One region of the Schinkia azotoformans genome, then DNA from elsewhere that is predicted to be linked to it. Evidence: riboswitches for the same ligand, from Rfam matches in the RefSeq annotation. Region 1 holds a riboswitch; each other region holds the start of a gene.

Evidence for each region. Region 1 has a riboswitch for S-adenosylmethionine ahead of P9E47_RS10220 (ABC transporter substrate-binding protein). Riboswitches for the same ligand answer to the same signal wherever they lie in the genome.
Region 2: another riboswitch for S-adenosylmethionine. It lies ahead of P9E47_RS06215 (aliphatic sulfonate ABC transporter substrate-binding protein); the one in region 1 lies ahead of P9E47_RS10220 (ABC transporter substrate-binding protein).
Region 3: another riboswitch for S-adenosylmethionine. It lies ahead of P9E47_RS03745 (O-acetylhomoserine aminocarboxypropyltransferase/cysteine synthase family protein); the one in region 1 lies ahead of P9E47_RS10220 (ABC transporter substrate-binding protein).

What each region holds. Positions count from the first base shown of each region.
Region 1 is NZ_JARSMD010000017.1:88,301-98,210, reverse strand. It holds gene P9E47_RS10235 (stalk domain-containing protein) at 1-93, opposite strand, end outside; gene P9E47_RS10230 (ABC transporter permease) at 198-968, opposite strand; gene P9E47_RS10225 (ABC transporter ATP-binding protein) at 980-1,741, opposite strand; gene P9E47_RS10220 (ABC transporter substrate-binding protein) at 1,760-2,857, opposite strand; SAM riboswitch class I at 2,934-3,045, opposite strand; SAM riboswitch class I at 3,228-3,341, shown strand; gene P9E47_RS10215 (enoyl-CoA hydratase-related protein) at 3,486-4,259, shown strand; gene P9E47_RS10210 (CoA transferase subunit A) at 4,286-5,314, shown strand; gene P9E47_RS10205 (CoA-transferase subunit beta) at 5,311-6,099, shown strand; gene P9E47_RS10200 (PhnE/PtxC family ABC transporter permease) at 6,503-7,360, opposite strand; gene P9E47_RS10195 (PhnE/PtxC family ABC transporter permease) at 7,357-8,151, opposite strand; gene P9E47_RS10190 (phosphonate ABC transporter ATP-binding protein) at 8,148-8,906, opposite strand; gene P9E47_RS10185 (putative selenate ABC transporter substrate-binding protein) at 8,918-9,835, opposite strand.
Region 2 is NZ_JARSMD010000010.1:214,879-224,788, forward strand. It holds gene P9E47_RS06185 (AbrB family transcriptional regulator) at 1-938, shown strand, start outside; gene P9E47_RS06190 (SLC13 family permease) at 957-2,798, opposite strand; gene P9E47_RS06195 (YjjG family noncanonical pyrimidine nucleotidase) at 2,984-3,670, shown strand; gene acsA (acetate--CoA ligase) at 3,741-5,450, opposite strand; gene P9E47_RS06205 (ABC transporter ATP-binding protein) at 5,464-6,195, opposite strand; gene P9E47_RS06210 (ABC transporter permease) at 6,209-7,048, opposite strand; gene P9E47_RS06215 (aliphatic sulfonate ABC transporter substrate-binding protein) at 7,086-8,105, opposite strand; SAM riboswitch class I at 8,292-8,400, opposite strand; SAM riboswitch class I at 8,486-8,592, opposite strand; gene P9E47_RS06220 (hypothetical protein) at 8,769-8,894, opposite strand; gene P9E47_RS06225 (thioredoxin family protein) at 9,341-9,907, shown strand.
Region 3 is NZ_JARSMD010000007.1:56,070-65,979, reverse strand. It holds gene P9E47_RS03775 (hypothetical protein) at 1-38, opposite strand, end outside; gene P9E47_RS03770 (ABC transporter permease) at 177-947, opposite strand; gene P9E47_RS03765 (ABC transporter substrate-binding protein) at 1,011-2,123, opposite strand; gene P9E47_RS03760 (ABC transporter ATP-binding protein) at 2,145-3,008, opposite strand; gene P9E47_RS03755 (acyl-CoA dehydrogenase family protein) at 3,028-4,179, opposite strand; partial or broken gene P9E47_RS03750 (helix-turn-helix domain-containing protein) at 4,205-4,350, opposite strand; gene P9E47_RS03745 (O-acetylhomoserine aminocarboxypropyltransferase/cysteine synthase family protein) at 4,367-5,683, opposite strand; SAM riboswitch class I at 5,902-6,011, opposite strand; partial or broken gene P9E47_RS03740 (vitamin B12-dependent ribonucleotide reductase) at 6,498-7,619, opposite strand; partial or broken gene P9E47_RS03735 (vitamin B12-dependent ribonucleotide reductase) at 7,866-9,311, opposite strand; gene P9E47_RS03730 (lipoate--protein ligase family protein) at 9,685-9,910, opposite strand, start outside.

The sequences.
Region 1 (9,910 bases):
TTCAAAAGCATCCACAGTAGATATCGTTGTTATGAAAAGTGTAGTCCCGACAATGCCCGTTGCCAACCCTTTTAAATATGATTTACGTCCCATAAGATATACGCCTCCTATTCTACTATATTATTTCTATACTAATTTTAAATATCCTTTAAAAATAAAAAGGACTGTCACATGCAGGGCATAATGACAGTCCTTCCTTAACTTCTCCAGCGGAGCAAATGTTTTTCAAGTTTGTGAAACAATGTCATGATCACAGTTACGATGAGGCCAATGAAGATAATACCAGTAATTACTTTTGTATAATTACCGTAATCTGTTGCTAACTTTACATAAAAACCGATGCCGGCTGAGGACCCAATCATTTCTGCGGCTGTTAACAAAATAAACGATAATACTAAACCGACCTGTACTCCTGAGAAAATCGAAGGCAATGCTGCCGGAATAATAATTTTAGTAGTCATTGTATATTGATTTAATCCAAGGGTTTGTGCAGATTTAATGTATCTTGAATCAATATTGGTAACACCATTTAATGTATTAAGAAAAATAGGCCAAAAAGCACCGATAAAGATGACAAAAGTTGATGACGCTTGAAACGATGGTAGAATCGCAATTGCATATGGTATCCATACGATCGGAGGGATCGGAGATAAAACGCTGGCAATTGGTCTAATTACGAATTCAAGCCGTTTATTTGATGCTGTAAAAACCCCTAATGGAACTCCTAAAACAATGGCTAAAATCATTCCACTGGCTAATAGTTTAACGGATGCCGCCAAGTGAACAAGCAGTTCTGCCCCATCGGCTTTAAATTGACCTAGTACTGATTGCGGGGATGGATAAAGGAAATTCGACAAAAGTCCCAGCTGTTGGGTTAAAAGCTGCCAAGCAAGCAATAGTACCCCAATAATGATTATAATATCAGTCGTAGCTTTTCTCTTTTCATTGCCAACAAGTAAATTTTTCATCTTAATGCCCCCTAGTATTCTCCGGAAATAGCTTTTAATAGTTCGCGGCGAATCTTCGTATATTCTTCCTCTTGATCGATATTGAATCTGTTTCTTGGGCGTTTAAAAGGGATGGCAATATCCTCTTGGATTTGACCATCATGGAGAACAACAACCCGGTCCGATAGAAAAATAGCTTCATCTATATTGTGGGTGACAACGAGGACGGTTTTCTTTGTTTCCCCTTCTTCCCAAAGGTTTAATAGCAGGTCTTGAAGCTGATTTCTTGTAATTTCATCAACGGCACTAAATGGTTCATCCATTAAAAATACTGGTGCATCAAGGATAAACATCCGAGCGATGGCAACCCGTTGTTGCATTCCACCGGAAAGCGCAGATGGAAAAGATTTTTGCGCTTTTTCATCTAAACCGACTTTTGCAAGAATTTGAATCGCTTTTTTTGTAATTACCTCATTTGGTTCTTTCGACTTTTGTTTTAGGGCAAAGGTAATATTTTCGAGCACCGTCATCCAAGGGAATAGGGAGTAGTTTTGGAATACTACTCCACGGTCAAGACCAGGCCCTGTAATCTCGCTATCATTAATTTTTACCGCACCTGAAGTTGGAGTTAATAAGCCAGATGCTAAATTAAGAGTTGTAGATTTACCGCATCCAGACGGGCCAATTAATGAAACAATTTGACCCGCTTGGATAGTAAGGTTTAAGTTTTTTAAAGCATATTGTTCTGTTTTGTCGTATTTGACATTAATATCTTCAAATAGTATTGTACTCACTTTTATCCCATCCCTATCCTATAGGTTGTTTTCCTGAAAACGTACTAGTAACTCTTGATAGAAAGGATCATTTGGTTCAGCTGCTATTAACTGATCCAGTGCTTCTTTGTAAGTTTCAACATGAATAAGATCTGAAATATCTTTCTCTTCTTTTAAATAACCGATATTAACCATCGTGTCTCTCATTGAAAGAATCGCTTTTTTATTAGGGTCGGCGCTTTGATCCACGTAGCCGCCGTAAATATCTTTTTCAATAATTTCAAGATCAACATCTACATATTTTTTGATATCTTCGATTGCTTTTTGTTTATTGGCTTCATCTTTTTCAAATCTTTCTGCTTTAATGATCGCTTTTAAAAATTTAACATATTTTTCATGATTTTCGTCAAACCTCTTTTCGTCTGCAATAATGCGGCAGCAAACATGATTTTCAGCATACTCTTGTGAATACTTAACAATCTCTAATCCTTCTTGTTTTGCTTTTTCAACAAATGGAGCCCATACTACACCGGCATCCACTTCCCCTTTTTTAACTGCCATAATTACATCGGCTGGTGAGTTCATTTCAATAATGGTTACATCTTTTTCATAATCAATTCCAGCTTCATATAATGCTCCACGCAAAATAACATCACCAGTAGCAAGCTTAACAGTAGCAACCTTTTTTCCTTTAAAGTTGTTAATATCCTGAAGCTCATGTAATAAGTTAGGCTTTGAGACGACCCCTGCACCAGTTCCCATTTGACCGCCTAGGAACACAATATCGGCACCTTGCTCTTCAAAAGTAAGTGGCGCTGGAGTCCCGAATGTGCCGACATCTAATTTTCCAGCTATTACTGCATTGATTCCTTCTCCACTATTTGAAAATGGATGAAATGTAGCATTTAATCCTTCTTCTTTAAAATAACCTTCTTCTTGTGCGATATAATACAAGCTATGCCCTGTTGTTGGTAAGTGACCGATAGCAAAGTCTATCAATTTTTGGCTTTGATTATTATTTTCTGCTTGTTCTGTTGGGGGCTGTGTTGTATTAGCCGTATTCTCTGCACTGTTACATCCTGCTAATCCTATTGTTAATGATAATGCTGTACCTAAAACTACTAATCTCTTTTTCATAATGATAGATCGTCCTCTCGATTATTTTCTGAAACTAAAAAACCTCTTCCCAAGGAAGAGGCAAAAAATCGACTCTTCCTTATCTTCTAACAAGTTATACAACTTGTTACTGGAGTTAGCACCTTTTGCATTGCTGCAAGGTTGCTGAAGGATCATAGAGCCAGTCTCTCCCCTTCTCTGGATAAGGTATCCGTTTCAATATTTGGTTGTTTTTGTTATGATTGTGATTGTACGGGAGGAAAGTATACTTTGTCAATAAGGATTATTAGAAATTTTAAAATTTTATTTTTTTGAAAAAGCAGTTGCCAAACATTGAAGTTAATGATAGAGTTAAGGACATAATTTTAAAAAAACAAAATATTTGAATTTTTACTTATCCAGAGTGGTGGAGGGAAAGGCCCTATGAAACCACGGCAACCCCATTCTTTTAATAAGATGGAAGGTGCCAATTCCTACTGATGAATCGTCAGCAGTAAGATAAGTGAGGGACTCATAAATGTTGTAGTGGTCTTTCCTTATCTTGAGGAAAGGCCACTTTCGTTTTATAGGCATAGTTTCCATTAAGGAAAAATTGCAACAGTTTTACACATATTAAACTAACTAAACAGATATGAAAGGTGGATTTACTATGAGTTTAATTAAATATGAGGAAAATGGAAAAATTGGAACCATTACATTAGATAATGATAAGCAGCGTAATGCGCTATCGCTTGAATTGATAAGAGAACTGGATGCAAAGTTAACTGAAATTGCAAATGAAAGAAAAATAAATGTTGTTATTATCCAAGCAGAAGGAAAAGTGTTCAGCTCCGGCCATAACCTTCGTGAGATTGACGGTGCACCAGTTGAAGATGTTGCAAATCTATTTGAAGAGTGCCAAGCCTTAATGGAAAAGATCAGAAATATTCCACAAGTTGTCATTTCAAAGGTGCATGCTATTGCGACAGCAGCGGGTGCGCAATTGGTAGCGGCATCTGACCTAGCGATCGCAAGTGATAATTCATTATTTGCAACCCCTGGAACATTAATTGGCCTATTCTGTCATACACCGGCTGTTTTCGTAAGCCGTAACCTTGATCGCAAGAAGGCTGCGGAGCTTTTATTTACAGGCGATTTCATCACAGCAGAAGAAGCGAAGATTCATGGGTTAATTAATAGAGTTGTACCGCTTGAAAAATTAGATGAAGAAACTGAGAAGTTTGCAAACTCCGTTGCTCGTCATAGTTTGGCAGTTTTAGAGGCTGGTAAAAAACAATTATATACACAGCTTCAAATCTCTAACGATTTTGAAGCTTTAACATATAGCTCAGATGTGATGGTGAAAAATAGCCAAAAACCAGATGCAGTAGAAGGAATACGTGCATTTTTAGATAAAAGACCAGCACAATGGTCAGACCGCTAGGAAAAAACGAAGGGAGAAATGTTGCGATGACTACTACAAACATTAAAGCCGAAAATCCGTATTTATATGGCTGGGCATCTACTGATGAAATAAGGGAATATCGAAGAAATAATAAATCAACAAAGAAAATTGATAAACGAGTTACTTTAAAAGAGGCAGTAAGCCGTAGGGTTAATCAAGGGGATTATATTGTATTTAGCGGCATGGGCTCGGTCCGCAACCCAATGGCTGCTGTATATGAGATTATTCGTCAAAATATCGGTGACTTAACCATTGCGGCAAAGGGGTCACAGCATGACTGGCAGCTGTTGGCAGCAGCTGGGTTAATAACAAAAGCTGAAATTGCCTATGGCTTTGGGGATGAAATTCGTGGCCTTTGCCCAGCATCACGCCGAGCAGTAAAGAACGGAACTTTGGAGATTCTGTCCGAAATGACAAATGCCGGCTTCCAATGGCGTTTTTCAGCTGCTGCAAGAGGAATTCCATTCTTCCCATCAAGAACAGCACTTGGAACTGACACTCTTCATTATAGTGGGGCGAAAGTAATTGAAGACCCATTTAGTGGTGAAAAAATAAACTTATTACCTGCATGCTATCCTGATGTAGCCATTATCCATGTCCACCGTGCTGACAAATACGGAAATTGCCAAATAGACGGAAATATTACGCTTGACGTGGAACTAGCACATGCAGCAAAAAAAGTGATCATTACAGCTGAAAAAATTGTGTCAGACGAAGAAATTCAAAAACGACCTGATTTAACAAAAATTCCATACTTTGTTGTTGATGCAGTAGTTGAAGTACCATATGGATCCCATCCAAACCAAGTTCCATACCAATATTCATTCGATGAAGATCAATGGATGGAATGGTTGAAGGCTTCAGCAACAGATGAAGGGGTGCAGGAATACTTAGACCAATATATCCGCTCAACTAAAGATCATTATGAATACCTAGAAAAAGTCGGCGGCCTTCGGAAACTGCGCGAGCTTGAAAATATCGAAAATGGAACACTACCACATCCAACCGTATCTACAAGGGGGGCAATAAAATGACAACAACTCAAGCAAAACAAACAGCAACTGCTGCTGACAGAATGATTATTGCAGCCGCAAAAGCTTTAGAGGATGATAAAAGTGTCTTTGTAGGGACAGGGATGCCGTTATTAGCAGGTATTTTTGCTCAAAAAACACATGCTCCCGGATTATTAACAGTCTATGAAGGTGGCGGTATTGGCGGCACGCCATCACAACGTCTGCCTATTCAAGTTAGTGAATCAATGACATTTGAAAATGGTACGATTGTCGGTTCAATGGATTATGTGATGAGCTTAGCACAAGCAGGTTTCATTGAATATGGATTTTTAGGTGGAGCCCAAATTGACGCTTACGGCAATTTAAATTCAACATTAATCGGGACATGGGAGGACACAAAAGTACGTCTTCCTGGTTCTGGTGGAGGAGCAGATATCGCTTCATTTTGCTGGAGAAATATCATTTTAATGCTCCAGGATAAGCGTAAATTCGTTGAACAGCTTGACTTCTTTACAAGCCCAGGCTACTTCCGAGGACCGGGTGAGCGTGAGAAGCATGGACTGCCGAAAAATACTGGCCCATATCGTGTCATCACGCAATTAGGTGTCTACGGTTTTTCAGAGGAAACAAAACGGATGAAGCTGCTTCACTTATACGAAGGCGTTACATTAGAAGATGTTCAAGAAAACAGCAGCTTTGAAATCGAAATCGATCCAAACTGGAGCTATATTCCTGAGCCAACTAGCGAGGAACTCGAGATTCTACACAAAATAGATGCAACAGGAATCGTGTTAGGGAAAAACTAATTGGAGTTGCTTCGACTGAAACATAAAAAGGAAGCCCAAACGCAAAATAGTTTGGGCTTCCTTTAATTTTGGTTAAATTCATGTTTTATCCATAACCCAACATGATGGCTCCTTCGTTTGATTACTGATAACTAGGATTTATCCTCACCAAATGGGGCACCGTACCTGTTTGAATATAGATAACTTGATTTTATCCTCACCAAAAGGGGCACCGCGCTTGTTTGAATATAGATAACTTGATTTTATCCTCACCAAAAGGGGCACCGTACCTGTTTGAATATAGATAACTCGATTTTATCCTCACCAAAAGGGTTTCTGCGCTTGTTTGATTATAGATAACTCGGATTTATCCGCATCAAAACGGGACCAGAACTGATTTGATTAATAATAGCGCACTAATTTACTATTTAATAAATCTCCGAATCCCTTCTGAAATCGAATCCGTCAAAATCACTAACAGCACATAACAAATTAAAAACAACGTTATATCAGAATAATGGAACCAGCTCATACTCAGCTTGAAAGCTTGACCTAATCCTCCTGCTCCGACAAAGCCGACAACAATGGTTGTACGGATAATAACTTCCCATCGATATAGAATATAGGTGATAAACTGGGGAAGTACAGTTGGGATGACGCCATAAATAAACATTTGTACTTTACCAGCACCGGAAGAGGCTAGACTACGAATTGGTCTCGTATCGACATCCTCAATAACCTCTGCACAAAGCTTGCCTAATATACCGAAGTTGTGCAGCGCCAAGGCGACCGCACCAGGTAGAATGCCCGGTTTAAAAATAAAGATGATAATCATCGCCCAGATTAATTCCGGAACTGATCTTGAAAAAATATAACAACCACGAATAAGTCCATACACTATTTTTCCATACCATTTTCTTGACAAGGTCAATGTTCCATTGGCCACATTTCGGGCAGCCGGAACCACCGTTAATACCATAATAATGACCGAAAATCCAATGGCCATAATACTCATTTGCAATGTTTCAACTGAAAGCTTTAATGCCTCGAGCCAGCTTTCCTTACTTAAAAAGGCGGGATGTTCTTCCCCTACACCAGCCAATCCATTGAAAAATTCCTTCGTATATACCAAGTTTTCCTCTGAAAACAAATCAAATAGACTGGCATCTTCTCCAACAAAAATGAAAAGCCAAGAGCTAAGAACAAGGGCGAAAATTAACAAAACGGAGAGCTTAATAACACCGATTTTGGCTGGTCGCCTAAGATTTTTTTCGTTTTTCATGCTACCAACCTCTTTCGTAAAACTTGGCTCCAAAAATCAATCAGTAAAACTAGGGCAATTAAAAAGAACATGAATGTCCATACTTCATCGTATTTTAAATCATTAAGTGACAGTTGAATTTGGTAACCAAGGCCTCCTAAACCGATAAAACTCATAATTGCTGATGAACGGATCGCACACTCAAAACGATACATAACATAGCTGACCATTCCACCAGCAGCTATCGGAAAATACCCGTACAACAATATTTGCAGGCGTGAGGTACCGCTCGCTTTTAATGCTTTGATTGGTTCTTCAGGAACGTCATTTAACATATCAGCAAAAATCCTTCCTAAGATGCCGCCATAGGGAATCGCAATTGCAAAAATAGCTGCAAATGGAGATAATCCGAATGCTGCTACGAACAACCAAGCCCAGATAAGTTCATGAATTGCCCGCATAAATCCTAAAATCCCCCGGAAGGACGTGATGAACATCGCTTTACTGTAGGGTTTCGAAGCAACAACACCAGAGCCCAACACACCGAACACAACACCGAACAAAACGGCTAGTGACATTCCGGCCGTAGCATAAGCCAATGTTCTCCAGGAAGAAGTGATCGCTAAATTAATAATTTCCGGAGAAAAATCTGGTTTGATCATTCCTTCAAGGATTTGCATGGTGGTTGCTTTTCCGCCGGAATGTAGAAGGTCAGATCCCCATTCTACAGAAAATAAGCTCCAAGCAAATACAATGATCATTATAATTGTTAAGGTCGTCTTTTTATGGAATGGAGGTTTCGTATGCATCATCTCTCGGGCTCCATTAAATCATAAAGATCTGTTAACATATGTTCAGTTACTTCATTAATAGGAAGGTCAAAGAAAATCCTTCCTTCCCTTAACGCGATAATACGGTCAAAATATTTCGTAGCCAGTTCAACTGAATGCAAGCTAGTAATTAAGGTTTGGTTTTCTTCCCCTGCTAATTGGACAAGCTTCGAAATAATATCGTCAGCACGGGCCGGATCTAGGGAAGCAACTGGTTCATCTGCAAGAATAATTTCCGGTCTTTGCACTAATAGGCGTGCAAGTGCGATACGCTGTTGCTGCCCGCCGGAAAGATTGGCTGTTTTTTCATATGTTTTTTCTAATAGCCCGACTCTTTCCAAGGCATGAATAGCCATATTTTTATCTTGTGGAATAAAAAATGATAGGGCTGATCTGAAAAAGCCCCATTCACCTAACCGTCCTGCAAGAACATTATGAATAACCAGCAAGTTAGGTACTAGATCAAACTGCTGACGAATAATGCCTAACTTACGTGACAGTGTTTTGCCTGCCTTATATTGGGAAGACGTCATCCCATCAAGCCAATATTCTCCGCTATCAGGTTGAATAATCATCGCTAAGATATTTAATAATGTTGATTTACCGGCACCGCTTGGACCGATTAATGCGATTCGTTCACCCTTATGGATACAAAGAGAAAGGGAGGATAGAGCCCTATTCTCCCCGTACTTTTTTTCGATATTTTTTAAAACGAATTGTTCGTTTTGAAATGCCATGCTTTCACCTTCTACTTAATAATGCCTAATTCCTTTGCAACCTTTTCTATAGCAGCATAATTTTCATTTTTTGTTTCGATAAATTTATCTGTGGCAAATAAGTCAAGAATGTCCTTTTGCTCTTCATTCATTGAAAGAAGTGCTTCTTTTAGTTTATCTTTAGTACCTTCCCCGTATACTTCATCGACATTGCCTACAACCCAATGATAATCATAGTACGGTGGTGTTGTATAAAAAACTTTTACTTTATTCACATCAACTTTGCCTTCTGCTACAGCTGTTTCCCAAACTGCTTCATTTAACGCACCTGTTTGGAAAGCACCAGATTCAACTAATTTATATGTTTTATCATGTGATCCAGAATAGTTAGGCATACCATCAAGGTCTTGATCAGGATTTATTCCTGCTTCTTCCATAAAGTAACGTGGCATTAAATGACCGGATGTTGAACTCTCACTTCCAAACGTGAAGCTCAAACCTTTTAAATCGTCTAAGCTATCGATTTGTAGATCATTTTGAGCAATAAATACTGAATGGAATTGTTCATCACGTGGTCTTTGAACGATTGCTTCAGCCTCTGGTACAACATTTCGAACCTGAACACCAGTTAGTCCGCCAAACCAGCCTAATTGAATTTCTCCACGCTGAAAAGCGGTGATTAGTGCGGCATAATCAACGGATGGTACATATTCAACCTCAAGTCCCGTTTTTTCACTAAGATATTCCGCCATCGCACCAAAGCTTCTATTTAAATCTGAGGCATTTTGATCAGGGATTGCTCCAATTTTTAATACTTGTTTTTTGGCTGCAGTATTTGCTTCCGGAGTAGTTTTGCCTTCTTCATTTTTATCGCTGCCACCGTTTCCACCACATGCAGTTAAAGCTATCATTAATAATATGGAAAAAATAGCAAGTAATGTTTTTTTCATAGTTATTCGCTCCTCTATAAAAATAATTCATAGTGAATATCAAAAATTATTATAGAGGGAAGAAAAGAAAACGTA
Region 2 (9,910 bases), on a different contig from region 1:
TTGGTTATTCAATTGGTTTATCCTTTACCCAAAGCTCTCTCCTACAAATGATTGTCAAACTTCCTTCCATGCTTCTAATAACCTTGACAATCACCATCATCGCAGCCATTGGTGCTTACTTGGTTTCTAGACTTTCAGGGGTGGACTACCCCACCGTTTTAACCGGGAGTATTCCTGGTGGACTTACCCAAATGATTATTTTTGCGGAAGAGGTGAAAGGGATTGATATAACGACAGTCACCTTCTTTCAGGTTACAAGAATGCTCATGATAGTTATTTTTGTTCCATTACTTATTTTCTCCCCTTTATTTCCTATGGGAGAAATTCCAGTAACATCTGGAACACTTCTAAATGAAGTGACACTTAAGGAATTTCCAGTAACATTACTCGTTTTCTTTTTGTTCCTATCTTTCATTTTTGCCAAAATGGGTAAAAAGCTTAAGTTACCAACTGCCTATCTAGTAGGTCCTATTCTGGGCACGGCAATCCTAAATGTTTTGGGCTTTGGAGGGCCAGCAGCCCCTTCTTCATTATTAGATCTTTCCCAGTTAATGATTGGCGGGTATATTGGATTATTATTGAAACCAGAAAAATTGCAAAACAAAGCAAAAATCATTCCATTAGCCCTTCTAAACGGGGTGGTAATGGTTGGCGCTTCTTTTGCCCTTAGCTTTATATTTATGCACTTCTACCAATTTTCACTCGCGACAGCCTTCTTAAGTCTAGCCCCTGGTGGAATGGAACAAATGGCCATCATTGCTCATGAGGTGAACGCAGACCTATCTATGGTAACCGGCTATCAATTGTTCAGATTGTTTTTTATTTATTTCGCCGTACCACCCATACTTAAATGGGTCTTACTACAACATAATCGAAGAAAGCAAAAACGGGACACAGGGTCGGGTTCTTTGGCTCAAAATCATAGTGGAAGAGGCTGACCTAAGGTCAGCCTCTATTTAAAATGAAAAAATCATTGGAATTGCCAGCATCATTACGATAAACATGACAATTTGCATTGGAATACCGATTTTCACAAAGTCGCTGAATTTGTAGCCACCTGCTGTCATGACCAACGCATTCGTCGGTGATGCAACTGGTGTAGCGAAGGCCATACTGGCTGCAACCGCAACTGCAATCAAAAACGGATACGGGCTAACGCCGATACCAACTGCGGCATTCATCGCAATTGGAGCAAACAAAACAGCTGTTGCCGTATTGCTAATAAATTGCCCAAACACCATGGTGACTAAATAAATACCAATCAATACGCCAGTCGGTCCATAATCACCGAGCAAACGAATAATCCCTTCGGACAGATACACCATTCCGCCTGTTTTTTCTAATGCTGTAGCTAAAGGAAGCATGCAAGCGATTAAGACTATGCTTTCCCAGTTTAATTGACCATAGGCGTCATCCATATTCCGCAAACATCCAGTAATGATCATTAACACGGCACCAATTAACACTGAAATGACTGGAGCAAAGACTTCCAAAATCATTAAAACGACCATGAAAAGTAGAATAATTCCGGCTATTGGTGCTTTTCCACTAGCGGAAGCCATACTTGCATGCACTTTCGGCTGACCAACAACAACAACATCTTTTGTTTCTTTAGAAAGTAAGTCAATTTCGTCCCACGATCCTTGCACCAAAAGGGCATCACCGAATCGAAGGTGGACATTCGACATTTCTTTTAATATATATGTACCTTTGCGATTAATCCCGATAATATTTAAATTATATTTTTCCCGAAAGTCAATTTCACGAATCGTTTTGTTAATTAATTTTGAATAAGGAGTTAAAAGTACCTCTGCAACCCCAAGTTGGCTAGATACGAGATGATCACTTTCAAGCTCTTCTGTTTCTAATATGAGTTGATAATCATTCACTAATTTTTCAACCTGCGCACGAGAACCTTGAATATAAAGAATGTCCTTGGCATGGATTACACTTGCTGGCCCAGCCATCTCTTGATATGTAATCGGCAAAAGACTTCTGCCCTCTCCGGCTTTTCGATCAATTTTCAAAATACATAGCTGATATTGTGCCGGGATCTTTAAATCTGACAACAATTTATCTACCATCGGAGATCCTTCCGTAATTTGAACTCGATGTAAAATTCCTTCTAAATGATAGTTTTGAATAAGATCCTTAGGGGACAATTGATTGTTTTCTGTTTGCTTTTTGTTTTGCCCATTCGGCAGCAATATATTTCTTACTAAAAAAAGATAAATAATCCCTGTTGTCGCTGCAATAATCCCAATTGGGGTTATATCAAAAAATTTCAAACGTTCAAAGCCATGCTCCACCAACGTTTGGCTGATTATCAAATTGGGTGGAGAAGCAATTAATGTCATTAACCCTGATAAGCTTGCTGCATAAGAAAGTGGGATTAAAAACTTTGAAACATCTTTTTTAATACTTATCGCAATGCTGATCACAACCGGCAGCATAATCGCAACTGTTCCGGTATTACTCATAAATGACCCAACAAAAATCACTATTAATAATAGTAAAACAAATAATTTTTTCTCGCTGTTACCGGACCAATCTAAAAGCAGATTACCAGCCTTTTGTGCAAGGCCTGTACGAAGAATACCTGCTCCTACAACAAATAAACCGGCAATCATGATAACAACTGAGTTTGAAAATCCAGCCAAAGCCTCTGCTGGTTCCAATATTCCTGTCAAAACAAGAGCTAACAAAGCTAACAAACTAACAAAATCAGCACGAATTCGATTGCTCATGAAAAGGGCGATCGTAATCCCCAGAATTAAAAACGTAATTATAAGTTGCATTGATATAATTTTCCTCCAAGATTTTAGGGCAACAATTAATACTTGTTGAAGATCCCCCCCTCATTGTATGAAACTTCTGAGGTTTAATCCATTGTAAATCAAAATAAGTCATAATATAGCCATTTCTTTTCAAATGATAGTACAATAGGTAAAAACATAAAGGAAACCATCCAGAGGTGAGCATATTGAAAAGGTACAAAACCCTATTATTCGATGTTGATGATACACTCTTAGACTTTGGTGCTGCGGAAAGTGCGGCATTGCGTCAATTATTTAAGGAGCAGAAATTAACCTTAACGCCAGAAATAGAATCCCATTACAAAAAATTCAACAAAGGACTTTGGTGGTCTTATGAGGCTGGTGAGATCAGCCGGGATGAATTACTGAATTCCCGCTTTTCGAAGTTTTTTAGGGAATACGGTCAAGAAGTCGATGGAATATTGTTAGAAAAGAGATTTCGAAGTTACTTAAGGGAAGGGTACCAACTAATTAATGGAGCCTTTGAATTGATTAAAGACTTGGAGAAGGAATTTGATCTGTATATTATCACAAATGGAGTGTCCGAAACTCAGGATAAACGTTTACGTGCTTCGGGGCTACATCCTCTATTTAAGAATGTTTTTGTTTCGGATGATATCGGTTATCAAAAGCCAAGGAAAGAATTCTTTGATTATGTTTTTTCACGGATTCCTAAATTCACCGAAAAACAAAGCTTAGTTATTGGTGATTCATTAGGTTCTGATATAAAAGGAGCCGAACTTGCGGGACTCGACTCCTGTTGGTTTAACCCGGAAAAGAATCCGAATAAAACAACCATTAAGCCAACCTATGAAATTAGGAAGCTTAATGAGCTTTATAAAATATTAAGCTAATAAATATACAAAAGGACCAGAGAACCCGTCCCTCTGTCCCGGGAAGCAGGAGAACCCCCTGCTTCCTATTTTATTCCCCTAATCTTTGCAGCTCTAATCGTTTAAGCTCTCTTCTTAAGATTTTCCCGCTTATTTTTGTTTTTGGTAATTCATCTAAGACTTCAATTTCGCGGGGAGCTGAATGGGCGGCAAGCTTTTGTCTTACAAAAAGACGGATTTCTTCTATTAAATGTGCGCTAGCTTCATACCCTTTTCTCAGCACAATAAATGCTTTTACAATCTCACCACGAAGTGGGTCTGGCTTACCAATGACACCCGCTTCAGCAACAGCTGGATGTTCGATCAATTTACTTTCGACTTCAAATGGGCCAATTCTTTCGCCTGATGAGTTGATCATGTCGTCACTGCGGCCTTGGAAAAAGATGTAGCCATCTTCATCAATCGTTGCTAAATCTCCGGATATATACCAGCCATCAAATTTAAAATAGGAATCATATTTCTCTTTATTTCTCCATACTTCCTTCATGATTCCTGGCCATGGCGCTTTTACTGCCAAATGACCAACTTCACCAGGCTGGAGGCGCTCGCCGTCATCATCTAACACGGCAATTTCAATTCCAGGAAAAGCCCTCCCCATTGAACCAGGCTTGATCACTTCAGATGGTAAATTCACAATTAACTGGGCACCGGTTTCAGTCATCCACCATGTATCATGAATTCTTCTCCCTAATACCTCCTGACCCCAATAAATCACTTCAGGATTCAAAGGCTCACCAACACTCAGCAAATGTCGCAATGAAGAAAGATCATACTCACACACAAGATCATTTCCCTCAGCCATTAACATTCTAAAGGCTGTTGGAGCACTGTACCAAACTGTTGTCTTAGTTCGCTCAATCGCTTTATACCAAGAATGCGCATCAAAGCGTCCTCCATTAATGACAATCGTCGCTCTATTTAACCATGGGGAAAAAATCCCGTATACAGTTCCGGTTACCCAACCTGGATGGGCCGTGCACCAATACACATCATCCTCTTTTAAATCGAGCACCCATTTCCCGGTTAAATATTGATGAATCATTGCCCGGTGCGCATGGATGATCCCCTTCGGTTTTCCTGTTGAGCCACTTGTATAATGGATGTTTAAACCATGTTCAAAATCGACCCATTCCAAAACGTTGTTATCTATTTCAGTGTTCCTTAACTCCCCCACTAATGAAATTTCTCCATTCAAGCATTGATCCACATCTTCTGTGTAAAAAATCTTTTTTAAAGTTGGCAGTTCATCCCTTGGAACACGAATCCCTAATTCCAAGTTGGTAATGAGATACCTTCCCTCACAATCTGAAATTCTATCTTTGATTGCTTCCTCCATAAAAGCTTCAAATAGTGGCCCTACGATTGCACCTAGTTTAATCACTGCCAAAGTAGCTATTAAACAATCAGGATGTTTAGGTAAAAAAACGAAGACAATATCACCTTTGTGAATCCCATGCTTCTTTAAAACTGTAGCCAAATGATCTGTTTTCTCTTTAACCTCTTTAAATGTATATTTAATTTCTTCTTCCCCGTTAACATAATGAATGGCTATTTTTTCACCGAACCCATCCGCCACATGACGGTCAATACACTCGTAAGCCATATTGACTTTGTTCGTTTTGTACCAGGAGAAATTCTTTTTCACTTCCTCCCAAGAAAACTCTTCACGAACCTTTTGATAATTAGAAAGATTATAGTCTCCCCGGGCAGGATTTAGATATTTTACTAAAGATGTAATCAATTTTATAATCCCCTTACTCTTGTTTTGATAAGTCCAAGTGACTTAAAACTTTGTCTTTTAGCTGTGCAAGCAATAAATCTCCACGGGCTCTTGGTCTTGGCGCCTCAATTTTCAATTCTTCATACACAATGCCAGGCTGCCCTCTTAATATTAAAATCCGATCACAAAGATATAATGCCTCATCAATATCATGTGTTACTAACACAAATGTAGATTTATATTCATTCCAAATTGAAAGCAATAAATCTTGCAGCTTCATTTTCGTAAAAGCATCTAATGCACTGAAGGGCTCATCTAAAAGCAATATTTCCGGAGCTGATACAAGCGCCCTCGCAATTGCCACCCTTTGTGCCATACCACCTGATAGATCCTTTGGATACTGATTTTCAAAACCTGTTAACCCAACGGATTGAATTAATTGTTGCGCTTTTTTCTTCCGTTCTGATTGATCCTTTACTTTTAATCCAAAACCAACATTTTCAATAACAGTTAACCAAGGCATTAGCCTTGCTTCCTGAAACACCATTCCAATTTTTTTGTGAACTGAAGTGATAACCTCATCATTAATTTTGATCGTTCCTTTATAGCCTTGGTCCAAACCAGACAAAACCCTTAGCAAAGTGCTTTTCCCACAACCGCTTGTTCCAAGGATTCCAATAATCTCGCCTTCATTTACTGTCAAATCGATATTTTTAAAACCTGCTCCATTTTCAAACGTTCTTGTTACATTCTCAATTGCTAACATAATTTTTCCACCCTCAATTCCTCACAAAAGAGTCTTGCCAGTGCAGTGCTTTTCCCTCGAGCCCTTTTAGAAGGGAATCTGTTAGTTTTCCCATTATTGCAAATAGGACGATACTAGCGATGATTAACTCTGGTGAATACGTATTTTGTCCATAAACTAATAAATATCCAATGCCTTTACTTGCACCCATTAATTCTGCGGCAACGACAAACATCCAGCCTAATCCTAAACCACTGCGGATACCAACTAAGAATGATGGCAATGATGCAGGTAAAATGATTCTTTTTATCAATTGATAGGTTGTAAAATTATAGATACGCCCTACCTCAATTATTTTGCGGTCAACACCTTGAATCCCGGAAACAATATTTAAATAAACCGGGAAAAATACCCCAACTGCAATTAACGCAATTTTAGATGGCTCCCCGATCCCCATCCATAAAATAAATAGAGGAACCCATGCTAACGATGGAATAGAACGAAATGCCTGGAATATAGGATCAAGTAAAAGCTCTGCTTTTTTCAAATAGCCAACAATAGCTCCTAGGACAACTGCAAACCCTACGCCAAGTACAAATCCGAAGAAAATACGGTATAGCGTTATACCTAGATGGCCCCAAAGCGTTCCATCCTGTCCCATTTCAATAATCTTACTAATAATAATCGTCGGAGCAGGTAATAAATGCTTTGGAAAAACACCGATCTTACTTAAAAACTCCCAAGCTATGATTAATATTACCGGCAGGATACTTCCCCAAATAAGGGGCTGCAGTTTACCTGATCGTTGGACGGACTTTTTCGTTTTCTTCCCTATTCCAATATTCCCAACAACTGAAGCACTATTTCTTTCCATCTTATTGAATTCCCCTTTCTTGTGGGTGTCGGACCCTTTACTTAATAACCTCTTTCGCAAATTCAGGATTAATTAATTCATTAACAAGCGTTGATACATCTGTGTTCTTATCGATAATGTCTCCCTTTTGCAATACTATTCCGGCAGCATTTAATGCTTCAATTTGCTTCTCTCCTGGTACTGGTTCAGAGAAATCATTACGCTCTAATTGCTTCTTCGCTACCTCTGGTGAAATTTGGGCATGTTTTACAAGGATTTCAGCTAATTCATCTGGATTTTCAATTGCCCATTTTCTTGCTTTCTCATAAACTTCGATAACCTTTTTCACTTGTTCTGGATATTCTTTTGCAAATTCGCTGCGAACATTTAGAACTCCGTACGTATTGAAATCTACATTTCGGTAAAACAGATTTGCCTTTGTTTCAACCTCAACTCTTGCCATATGTGGGTCAAGTCCTGCCCATGCATCCACTTGATTCGTTGCTAACGCTGAAGCACCGTCACTATGCTGTAAAGCCACGATTTCAATATCTTTTGCTGTTAGCCCAACCTCATCTAATGCACGAAGTAAGAAAATATAAGGATCTGTACCAACTGTTGCCGCTACTTTTTTACCTTTTAATTCTTCAACAGATTTTATTGCTGAATCTTTACCTGTAACTAATGCTGTCCATTCAGGCTTTGAATAAATATAGACGGATTCAATTGGAGCCCCTTTCGCTTTTGCCATTAAGGCTGCCGCACCCGCTGTCGAACCAAAATCCGCGCTGCCACTGTTTAAAAACTCCAGTGCTTTATTACTTCCTTGACTTAATACGAACTCTATTTTTATATCATCTTGGGCGAATGCTTCTTCAACCCAACCGAATTCTTTAAGTACTAAGCTTGTTGGTGAATAGTAAGCATAATCGAGAACAATCTTTTTCGGCTTTTTGGCTTCTCCCCCACTATTCTCACCTTCAGCACCGGTATTATTTGACGAACTTGAACTGCTTGAGCAACCAACAACTCCAATCAATAATAATGTGCTTAATATAATTCCAATTAGTTTTTTCATTTTCTCTTCCTCTTTTCATTTGTCATATTTTAGATGCAAGATTATGTCGTTAGATTTTTATTTCAATTATGTTTTTTCGCCATTTTATTACCTCCTATTTCGATGTATAAACTTAGATTTATACGCCTAAGGGAGGGGTTTTCTGTAAAATGAAAAACCCCTCTCCATAAGAAGAGGAGCCACCTCCTCTTATCTTCCAGACATGATCTTGTCTGCAGGATTTAGCACCTTACAAGCATTGCTTGTGGTTGCCGAACTTCTTCGGGCCTGTTCCCTCCGTCACTCTTGATAAGAGATTTACTTTTATTCAATTGTTCATTTGAATCAAAATCAAAAAAACCTTCATCCGATAAGGAAGAAGGGTTTTGTAGCCTCATTCAACCTTATCTTTCAGACAATTTTGTCTGCAGGATTTAGCACCTTACAAGCATCGCTTGTGGTTGCCGGACTTCTTCGGGCCTGTTCCCTCCGTCACTCTTGATAAGTAAATTTATTTATTTTTTAAAATTATGATAATTTGGATTATAGAGTAATTTATTTCCACCGTCAACCTTTTTTATATAAATAAAAAAATAAACAGTTCACTCCAGAATGAGTGAACTGTCCAACCTTCTTCTTTATCAACTTGTACTCATCTGCCTTGAAAGGGCTTTCCAAATACAATTATTTGAAACTTATGTTTTCCTCACGTAATACGGATTTTTGCCAATTTACTTGTTTTTGTTCTTGCTCTTTCATATGTGACTTAATCATTTTAATAACTCGCTTATTTAATTTCTTTTTTGTCATCTTCTCTCCTCCAATTTTCATCTATGGTATTTTGTTAACTTACTTCCTTGCTTGCTGTTACCATTAATCTCTAAAGAACATTCTTTACAAACACCCAACCTACATTCCTCCTCTGAAAACTTCCGTCGGGAGTATTCGATACTGGCTTGCTTAACTTATACAGTTTTGTCTCTAAAGTTTTGTGTCTACATATTCAACGATAACGACTACCATTACGTACAATGTGCAATTTGGAAACTAACCCATAGATAAAAAAGAAGAAGGTATTAGTGAAATTATATTAAATTAATCGAATTTTCACAATATAGTTTTAGTAAAATAAAGGTGGTAATTTTTCACTTTCACTAAATTTTCAAAAAGTGTTCCCTTGAGCACAAAAATTTAGGAATTAATAATAATATGGTAAGATGGGAAAAACCGGAATTCCGAGGAGGATTGGGTCTTTTATGTCATTAAACAATTGGTTTTCAAAAGGAATGACTTTTACAGAATACGTGAATTACATGCAAGTAAATCGGCCTGAGTTAGAGGGAGTATATAAAGAATTAGAACTAAACCACGAAGATGTTCAGTATTTTTCGGAGTTAAAAAATAAGAACCTTAGAATCATTACTCTAACTGCCGATTGGTGTGGAGATGCAGCACTTTGTGTACCTGTTTTGCAAAGGCTGGCTGAAGTTGCCTCAATCGAGACGAGATTTCTTATTCGAGATGAAAATTTGGAGCTAATGGATCAATATTTAACAAATGGGACATCCCGCTCTATTCCAATCTTTATTTTTATTGATGAAAAGGGTGAAGAACAAGCTGTTTGGGGTCCAAGGTCACCGGAGGTCCAACAATTTGTATCTGAAAAAAGAACTGAATTGCCACCACAGGATGCTCCGGATTTTCCTGATAAACAAAAAGCGATGTTTGCATCATTCAAAAAAACAGTAACAACTGAGCCTAGGTATTGGCAATCCGTTGTTTCAGATGTTCGAAAAAGATTGGAAACACGAATATGTCAGTAAATT
Region 3 (9,910 bases), on a different contig from region 1:
ATTTTTTCGTCCTTATCTATTACAATAGCTATGATCATATTAAATTCCCTCTTTTCTTTATATTTTTATGGTTTTATTAATTCGATGCCTTCCTTTTGTCTCAAGGTAAAATCGGGTGAGAGATGACCGATTTCTACTATATACATGCTTTTCCTCCTAGTATCTTCCGCCATTCCTCAATCCGAATCGGTCTTTAAATTTGTCCAAAATAGAATCCGTTTTTTCAATTGCTCGAATAACAATAGTGCAATCAAAATCACCGCACTATTATAAATCATTCCTGCAATCACATAATCATATTGAGCAAAATCTGAATAATATTGAATGAAATAACCCATTCCTGATTCAGCACCAAACATTTCAGCCATTGTTAAAATGAAGAAAGACAAGGTCAATGAAGTACCTGCCCCACTTAAAATATAAGGTGAAGCTGCAGGGACGATTACTTTAAATAAAAAGTCATATCCTTTAAGGCCTAAAGTCTTAGCATTATCCAGGTACTGCTTTTCGATAATTAATACTCCTTGAATTGCCCCTAAAAAGATGGGCCAAAAAGAGCCAAGAAAAATCAAAAAGATAGATGCACTTTGAAACGATGGCAATAACGCAATCGCATAAGGAATAAATAATGTTGGTGGTAGCGGACTTAGCATGTGTACATAAGGCATTAATATCTTGCGAACCGTATTATTTAACCCAAAGAATATTCCCCCACTTATTCCTAAAACTACGGATGCGACGTAAGCCGGAACCAATAGCTTCATCGAACTAACAAATCCTTGCAATAATTCTTCTCCCGATCTCGTAAAGACTCCGAAAATCTCCCCAAAGTCTGGGAATATCACAGGATTCAAAAAACTAGCTTTTGTCGTCATTAGCTGCCATCCAATGATAGTAGCCGCTCCGATTAATATCGTAATCCAATATTGCCTTGCAAATTTGAACATAAACAAATTCCCCCCCCTTTGGTTAAAGATAAGCATGTTCGAGAATTTAAACAAAGATCCTACTTACGCACCTTCGTTTTCATTTTGCTTATTAAATTTATCTAATTGATCTTTAAAATACTGATCTTCTGGATACTCTTCAATCAATTCATTTAATGCCCGTTCATAAAGGTCGATATTTATATATTTGTTAATATTAATTTCATCCGCATTTTCAATATAGCCAATTGATTTCATTTGCTCCCACATTTTCTTTACTTCGTGGCTGTTTGGATCAGATGAATAGTGGGCATGTGGTTCATTTACAATCGAATTTACTGTTTCATCATCCAATTTTAAATGTGTCTTTGCAGCCTCAACGGCTACTTTTGGATCTTCATTTTTAACTTGTTCTGCACGGATTAGTGCTTTTAAGAAACGTTTGTATGCTTCGCCTTTATCTTCTGTTAATAAATCGGTACGTGTTACCACTCGACAGCAAACATGCGTTGGATTTAAATCATTACTCCAACCAACTACAGCTAAGCCTGCCTTTTGTGCTTGTAAATATTGTGAACCAGCTGATACAGCCACATCAACTTTTCCGCTAGTGAGGGCTTGAAGCAAATCCCCCCCTGTTTTAAACTCTACAATATCAACATCCTTCTCCCAATCAATTCCCGCATCTGTTAGCGCTGTACGAAATACAATATCAGACGTAAACATGCGAATCGTTCCTATTTTTTTTCCTTTGTAATCTTCTAACGTTTTATATTTATTTTTATCTTTTTCCTGAACTAAGATTGGATGTCCACCCTCTAAATGACCTCCAATAACGGAAAAGTCTGATCCATTTGCAATAAAAGTTAACGGAGCTGCCGTACCAAATGTTAAGCCGATATCAATTTTGCCTGCCTGTAGTCCATTTAATCCATCTGCTGATGAAGCAAACCCAACCCCTTCTACCTTTAGATTTTCATCTTCAAAGAATCCTTCATGTTTTGCAATATCGAATAAAGGTGCACCTTGTGACTGTCCATATCCTACTGTTAATTCATAAGTTTTCTCTTCATTTCCCTCTGTGGAACTAGCTTTTTCAGCCTTGTTCCCTACTCCACAACCTGCTAGTACCACTGCGGCAGTTAAAGCAGCCAGGGCCTTTTTAGTTTTTACCTTGAATAAATTTTTCAATTTCATTTCCTCCCAAAAGATATTTATTTAGATTCCTTCTCCATCTAGTCCCACCTCATGCTGTTCTTCTAAGTTATCAATTAAGCCTTGGTTCATGATGTTTAGAATATGTTCTCGAAATCTAGTAAACTCTCTGCTTGCCAACATTTTTTTTCGATTTCTTGGCTTCTTAAATGGAACATCAACACTCGTTGTGTACGTACCAGCTGAGCCAACTGAAAACATTACAATTCGATCTGCTAAATAAATGGCTTCATCTGCATCGTGAGTGACAAACACAATCGTTTTCTTTTGATCACGGTTAATCTCTAATAATAAATCTTGTAAATAAATGCGAGTAAGTGGATCCAATGCTCCAAAAGGTTCATCCATCAGCATTAAGTCAGAACCAAATGCTAATGCTCGAGCAATGGCCGCCCTTTGTTTCATTCCTCCAGACATTTGACCAGGATACTTCTTAATCGAAAGACCTAATTGAACAAGTTCTAAGTACTCCCCGGCCAAATGCTGCAGTTCTTTTTTCGTTTTCTTTCCTTTAAATTTTTGTTTTAGTGCGAGAACGATGTTTTCCTTTGCCGATAACCAAGGAAATAATGAGTAATCTTGAAAAACAACCCCGCAATCAGGAGCCTTTTGTGTTGACGAAACACCATTTACGATGATATCGCCTTTTTGGGGTTGTTCTAGGCCAGCTATCAATCTTAACAATGTACTTTTTCCACAGCCACTCGGACCCATTAATACTAAGAATTCCTCTTCTTTCACATCAAGCTCAATATTTTTTAAAATTTCGACACCTTGATAACTAAAATGGATTGACTTCGCTTCAATTTTGTTCTTTACCATTTCAAATTGAAGTCTTTGCTTTTGCAACTCGATAGCCTGAGCCATTCATTTTCCTCCTTCTGTTCTATTTGTGCAAAACCCACTCTCCCAATTGTTGAATAACATTGTCAATAGAATAATGTAGCGTCATCGTTCGCATATTACGCCAATACCGATCAAAACGATATTGATTGGCTGTAGCACGGCTCCCCATTACTTCAAACATACGAGATGTTAGTTCCAGACCTGCATTTGTTGTAAAAGCTTTCGCTGTGTAGACCGCTTGATTTAATTCCAATCTTTCCTCTTCTGTAATGGCTTCACCCTTATTCCATAATCGCTCGAATAGAGTATCTGTCTTTTCAACAAGTAGTTTGGAAGCCTCTAATTGTACATAGAATTCACCATAATGTCTTTGGATAATGGGATCACCAGTTACCGAATCATTATTTGGAGTACGTATTCTTTTTTTTGTTTTTGTGTACTTTTTCGCAGCTTCCAAGGCTCCTTCCATAATTCCAAGAAAAACATGATTCAAGATAAAATGAGAGATATTAAGCCTCAATTTTGCAAACTCACTAGAATCCAATCCATTTTGAAGCACTTCTTCTTTCTTAACAATCACATTTGTAAATGTAATCGTTCCACTGTCAGTTTGCCTTTGACCAAAATTATCCCAATCTTCATTAACAGTGATTCCTTGACGGTTTGTAGGAATAATCGCTATAAACTGTTGGTGATCTTGATTTTCATAAAGTGCTGAGACGATTAAATAATCTGAATCGACACTTCCTGTACAAAAGGTTTTCACCCCGTTCAAGACAAAGTTTCCTTTCTCCTTACGTGCATAGAGCTTCATATCAATAGGATTAAAAGCATTCCCCCAGAACAAATTTTTCTCGGCTGTTTCACTAAAGTAGAATTCTTGCTGTTCCTTGTTTCCCCATAGATGTGCAGTGATTAAGTTCACAAAATGATAACCATAAACATGTGCTAATGAACTATCATACTTTGCAAATAACCTAACGATCTGCACAACGTCCGTCCAACTCTCCCCCCATCCACCAAATTGTTTTGGAATAAGCACTTTAAGTAACCCACTTTCACGAATCAAATCTCGCTCTAGTTTCGGATTTCCACCTTTTAAATCCCTATCAGCTGCATTTTCATAAAATATTATGGCAAGGTTCTCCGCAATCTCTTTGCTTGATTTCCCCGAAACTGTTTGTATTGCCATTTTTTATCCTCCTCACTCAGTGGTTTTTAATTAGAGTCACACCTAAATAGGACCTAAATTTTTGATATGAGTTGTCACGGTAGATTGGGCATAATTGAGTTCTTCCGCCGCACGCTGAAAGTTTCCATACTTCATGATCGTCTTAAATGTCTTTATACTTTTTAAGCCCATTTCTCACACCCCCTATTTACTTGTGGGTGCCAGTGACTCGACTACTAATTTGCAACGCTTGTTCAATATCCGCAAGGATATCCCTTACATCCTCTAATCCAATCGATATTCGAATCAGCTCTTGAGTAACTCCCGCTTGTAACAGTTGCTCAGGGGATAATCTTGAATGCGTAGTACTTGCAGGGTGAATAATCAGCGTTTTTGAATCCCCTACATTTGCAAGATGGGAAAGTAGCTTTAAAGAATTAATAAAGATTTTCGCCACTTCCAAACCACCTTTTATGCCAAAAGTAAAGATCGATCCAACCCCATTTGGAAAATATTTCATTGCCAACTCATATTGAGAATTGTTTAAAAGATTTGGATAGTTTACCCACTCCACTAACTCGTGTTTGGATAAATATTGGGCAACTGCTTGGGCATTCTTAACATGCTGATTCATTCGTACAGACAATGACTCCAGCCCTTGAATAAACAGCCAGCTGTTAAAAGGTGAAAGAGTCGCCCCCAAATCATGCCCAAGCTCAAACCTAGCTTTTGCAATAAAGGCCTTTTCATTTGCCACTTCAACGAAAGAACGATGATTTAAAGTAGGTTTTGATTTTGTAAAGTCTGGGAATCTATCATTGTCCCATGAGAATTTTCCAGCATCTATAATAGCTCCACCAATTGAAGTTCCATGGCCGCCAATAAACTTTGTAGTAGAATGAATAACAATATCTGCTCCATAGTCAATTGGTCTTAATAGAACTGGAGTAGCAAACGTATTATCGACTACCAACGGGAGACCATGCCTATGTGCAATTTCACTCAACTTCTCCAAATCGGCAATTTCTAAATTTGGATTGCCGATTGATTCAGTAAAGATTGCTTTCGTCTTTTCATTTATGCTTTGTTCGATTTCCTTAAAATTTCTCCCATCAATAAAATGAACCGTAACGCCAAAATTACGAAATGTTTCAGAGAATAGGGCATATGTACCTCCATACAAAGCGCTTGTCGCAACAATTTCATCACCTACTTTAGCTAACGTAAGCAAACCGATGGTCACTGCTGCCTGACCTGATGCCACGGCAAAAGCCCCTACTCCCCCCTCAAGCTGTGCTAACCTTTCTTCAAGAACGGTGTTTGTTGGATTAGCATTTCTTGAATAGATGTACCCTTCCCCTTGCATCTTAAAAAGGGATGCTGCATGGTCTGTATCATCAAACACATATGATGTAGTTTGAAAGATCGGAACTGCTCTTGATCGTGTATTCGGATCAGGTTTTTGTCCCCCATGAAGAGCCACTGTATTAAATCTAAAATCTTTCGTGTGAACATTTTTAGTCATTTTCTCATTCTCCTTTGTCTATTTTTATTAGGTTATAAAAGCTTTCAAGTCTGCCTCTCCCCCTCCTCTTTTACAAAAAAAAAAGACAGCGTTCCCCAATACTGGTGAAAAGCTGCCTTTAGATGTCTAATCGGCTTGCAACAAAATTTAATTATAAAAAATCAAAAAACCTCTTCCTGTAAATAAGAAGAGGTTAAGAACTCAATAGTCCCATTCTCCTCTTATCTTCCAAGCATTAAACATGCTTGCAGGAATTAGCACAGTACTTTTAAAAAAGTCTGTTGCCGAAGCTTCATAGGGCCAGTCCCTCCGCTTCTCTAGATAAGAAAATAGAAATATATTTATTTTTTATAATTTAATATACTTAGTTAATTTTTATTTATTTAAAGTTATCAAAGTTGGAGATTAATGTCAATCGTTTTTTTTGTACCTGTCACTTGTCGAAGTTTTATAGATTTTGCAGAAGAAAGACAGGTTGCAAAATATAAACTTATGAGAATAAATGATGTCATACAGCGTACAAATTTAAATCCCATTTGCGCTTAGACATTCATTTCCTCACCTTTCCCTTTTCATATTGGTATTTCTTATAGCATTTATATAAGAATGACACTCTGAAGTTCTTAATATTTTTTCTTTAGCAATTTTTATAATATTTTTTTCATTCTAATCTAAATCTTTCACCCAAGTACCTCTTAGCATTTCTCCCTCCTTTTTTTGAAAAGACGAAAAATAACCTCTTTAGTAAAGAATACCAAAGAGGTTATTTTTTATCAGACTTTATTTCAAAGCAACATCAAATTTCTCGAGTTTTTTATAAACCACACTTAAGCTGTGCGCCACAGTTTGTACATGTGTTACATCCGCCGATTTCTTTTACTTTACCTTTACGGCAAACTGGACAAGTATTTCCTACTTCATTTCCGATTGTTACGTCTGTGGAACGAAGGTCACTGATTGTATCAACTAGTACGACACGTGGTTGCTCATGTGGTACTTTATCGAATTCAACATCATCCAAACTGTTTTCTTCAGCTTTAAGGGTTAATACTTGAGCGTCGCGGCTGCCGTCAACATACACTGTTCCGCCTTTAGCTCCGCCTTTGTATAATCTTTCATATACTTTTTCAACTTGCTCAACTGAATAGCCTTTAGGAGCATTCACTGTTTTACTTATTGAACTATCTACCCAACGCTGAATTACACATTGTACATCGGCATGTGCTTCAGCTTTTAAATCCATTGCAGAAATAAACCATTTCGGAAGGTTCTCTGGATCTGTTTCTGGGTGATTATTTAAATATTCTTGAAGGATATCAGCCTTTACTTCAATAAACTTACCTAAGCGACCGCTTCGGTAGTATGAGAATGAGAAGTAAGGTTCAAGTCCTGTGGAAACGCCAACCATTGTCCCAGTGCTGCCTGTAGGAGCAACAGTCAGTAAATGAGAATTTCTAATACCATATTCTAAGATTTGTTGACGGATTGCTTCAGGCATTTTCTGCATATAGCCTGTTTCCGTAAATGCTTTTCTTAGACGATTTGTATCTGCTTCAGTTTCGCCAACTAGGAATGGGAAGCTTCCTTTTTCTTTTGCTAGTTCCACTGATGCCTGATAAGCTTCGGTTGCAATCGCCTCAAATATTTTGTCAACTAGCTCGTTTCCTTCTGGAGAGCCATATTCTGTTTCACAATAAATTAAGAGGTCATGCAAGCCCATAACACCTAGACCAACACGGCGTTCTCCCAAAGCTTGTTTTTTGTTTTGCTCTAGGAAATATGGTGTTGCGTTAATAACATTATCCTGCATTCTGACACCAGTGCGGACTGTTTTTCTAAGTTTGTCAAAATCTACGACTTTATTTTTCTTGTCTGCCATTTGACCAAGGTTAACTGCAGCCAAGTTACATACACTGTATGGTGCGAGAGGTTGTTCCAGTTGTTATCTCAAGGACTTTTTATTCCTTGATTCTTACACTTCTTTGTTCGTGTAAGTTCAGCATATCTTTTCACTAATAATGTAGACATTAGTGTTGCGGCCTCGTGGATGGATTATATTCTCCTATTAGAGGTTCACCATCTATGCGTTGCCCCTGACTATAGTTTTAACTTTAGCCTTCGGTTCGGATTCCCATCTCAGGGTTCCCGCTTAATTCCGCAATTTTTAACGTGAGGCAAACTACTCTCTACCACACGGATTCGTAGCAACAACTTGATGACCATATGCACGTGCATTTGTCATGTCATTTGCATTATCGATGAAGAAAATGCCTGGTTCTGCTGAGTATGTTGCACAAATATTGATTAGATTCCAAAGCTCTTTCGCACGGATTTTTCTGTAAACACGCACTCTGTGTCCAAGTTTTGCCCATTCACGGACATCGCCTATTTTGTGCCATTCTTCATTATAATATTTCATTTCCTCTTGGTTGTAATTTTCAACGTCCGGGAACTTTAATTCGTAATATTCATCTTTTTCAACAGCATCCATGAATTCCTTTGTTAAACAAACTGAGATATTAGCACCAGTTAGAAACTCAGGATTATGAACGCTATAATGTCCGCCTGTTTCAAGCTTATCCTCAGCTTCATGGATAACTTTGTCAGGGAAACCGCCTGTTCCAGGGATTGTTTTGTAATTTACAATACCTTGATACATTGCTTTTTCTGTTTCAGATAACGGTGTGAATTTCAGCTTATCTTTTGCAAGCTTTTTGATATGCTCATCTTTTGTATTTTCAATTAAGAAACGTAGTATTCTTGGGTTTTGCATTTTAGAAATAATGAATTCTACGATGTCTGGGTGCCAATCCGCCAACATTATCATCTGAGCTCCACGGCGCGACCCACCCTGCTCAACCAAATGTGTCAGTTTCGCAATGTCATCTAACCAAGAAACAGAACCGGAAGACTTTCCGTTTACACCGCGTGCTAATGTATTACGAGGTCGCAATGTTGAACCGTTCGTACCAACACCGCCGCCACGGCTCATAATTTCCATTACTTGTGTGCGGTGTTCAGAAATGCCACCTCTTGAGTCCTGGACAAATGGCATTACATAGCAATTGAAGAAGGTCACGGCTGTGCCTGAGCCTGCACCGTATAGTACACGACCAGCTGGGATAAAGTTCAAGTCGGAAAGCTCTTCATAGAACTTTTTGAACCATTCTTGGCGTTTTTCTTCTGTTTCTTCTACTTCGGCAAGACCTGTCGCAACACGCTTTGCAATTTGCTCATAGTAAATCTCAAGTGGTTTTTCGATTACATCAATTGAGCGAGTAATAAGACCTGTCTTCACTTCTTTTTCAGTTTCAAGAGCTCCGCGAAACTCTTCTTCGACTAATACAACGGCTTTATTATTTTCCCAATCAATATCTTGTATAAAACCAGTACCACGGGCAGGAAACTTAGGGTCCTCTTTAATAGTGAGAACAACAAAATCCCCAGTTGTTAGCGTGATCTTTTCAGTATCCTTAAACGCATATCGGTCTAGCATTACGAGACGTGATACACCTTTATGAGTAAGCTTCATATCTTCTGTAATTTCGTGGACCTGTGGGAATAAGGCAATGTCCTTATTTAATCTTTTAACATCAACCATCATTTTTTCGGCAGCAGCCGTCACCATTACTTCATCTCCCCTTAAAACTATTAATAAAGTTTAAGTTAGTTTAAAATTCTAGTAGGTATTCTTGTTGCTTAATTCAATATACATACCGTACCATAACATCCTCTCGAAATCAATATATAGTATCGACGATATTTCAATACCTACTACATGTTGTACCATCAAATAAAAAAACAGTATTTTGTCAAACTAGTAATTCATTAAAAATAAGAGAAAAATCAAGATTACATTGCTATTTTCGATTAAAATAACGAAATATGGAAAAATTTCTTGTTTGCAAAACTTAATCGACGATTTATCAACATTCTTGAAAAAACAAACAAAAAAATGTGGCTTTTGTACCACATTTTCATAGAAATTTCGACTTCATTATCTATTTTCGAAAATTCCAAGCATCATTTAAATATTTTTCGACTTCAATATTCTTTATAATTTTTAATTCTCCCTCACTTAGTATATATGGTTCAAGATCAATTTCAAGACCTTTTTCGAAACCGTTTTTGAACGCCTGTTTTGCTTGTTCTAATGATACTGATTTCTTAGCTAGACTATTAATAGAAACAGCCTTTTTGCTAAATGCAGATTTCATCCGCTCCCTG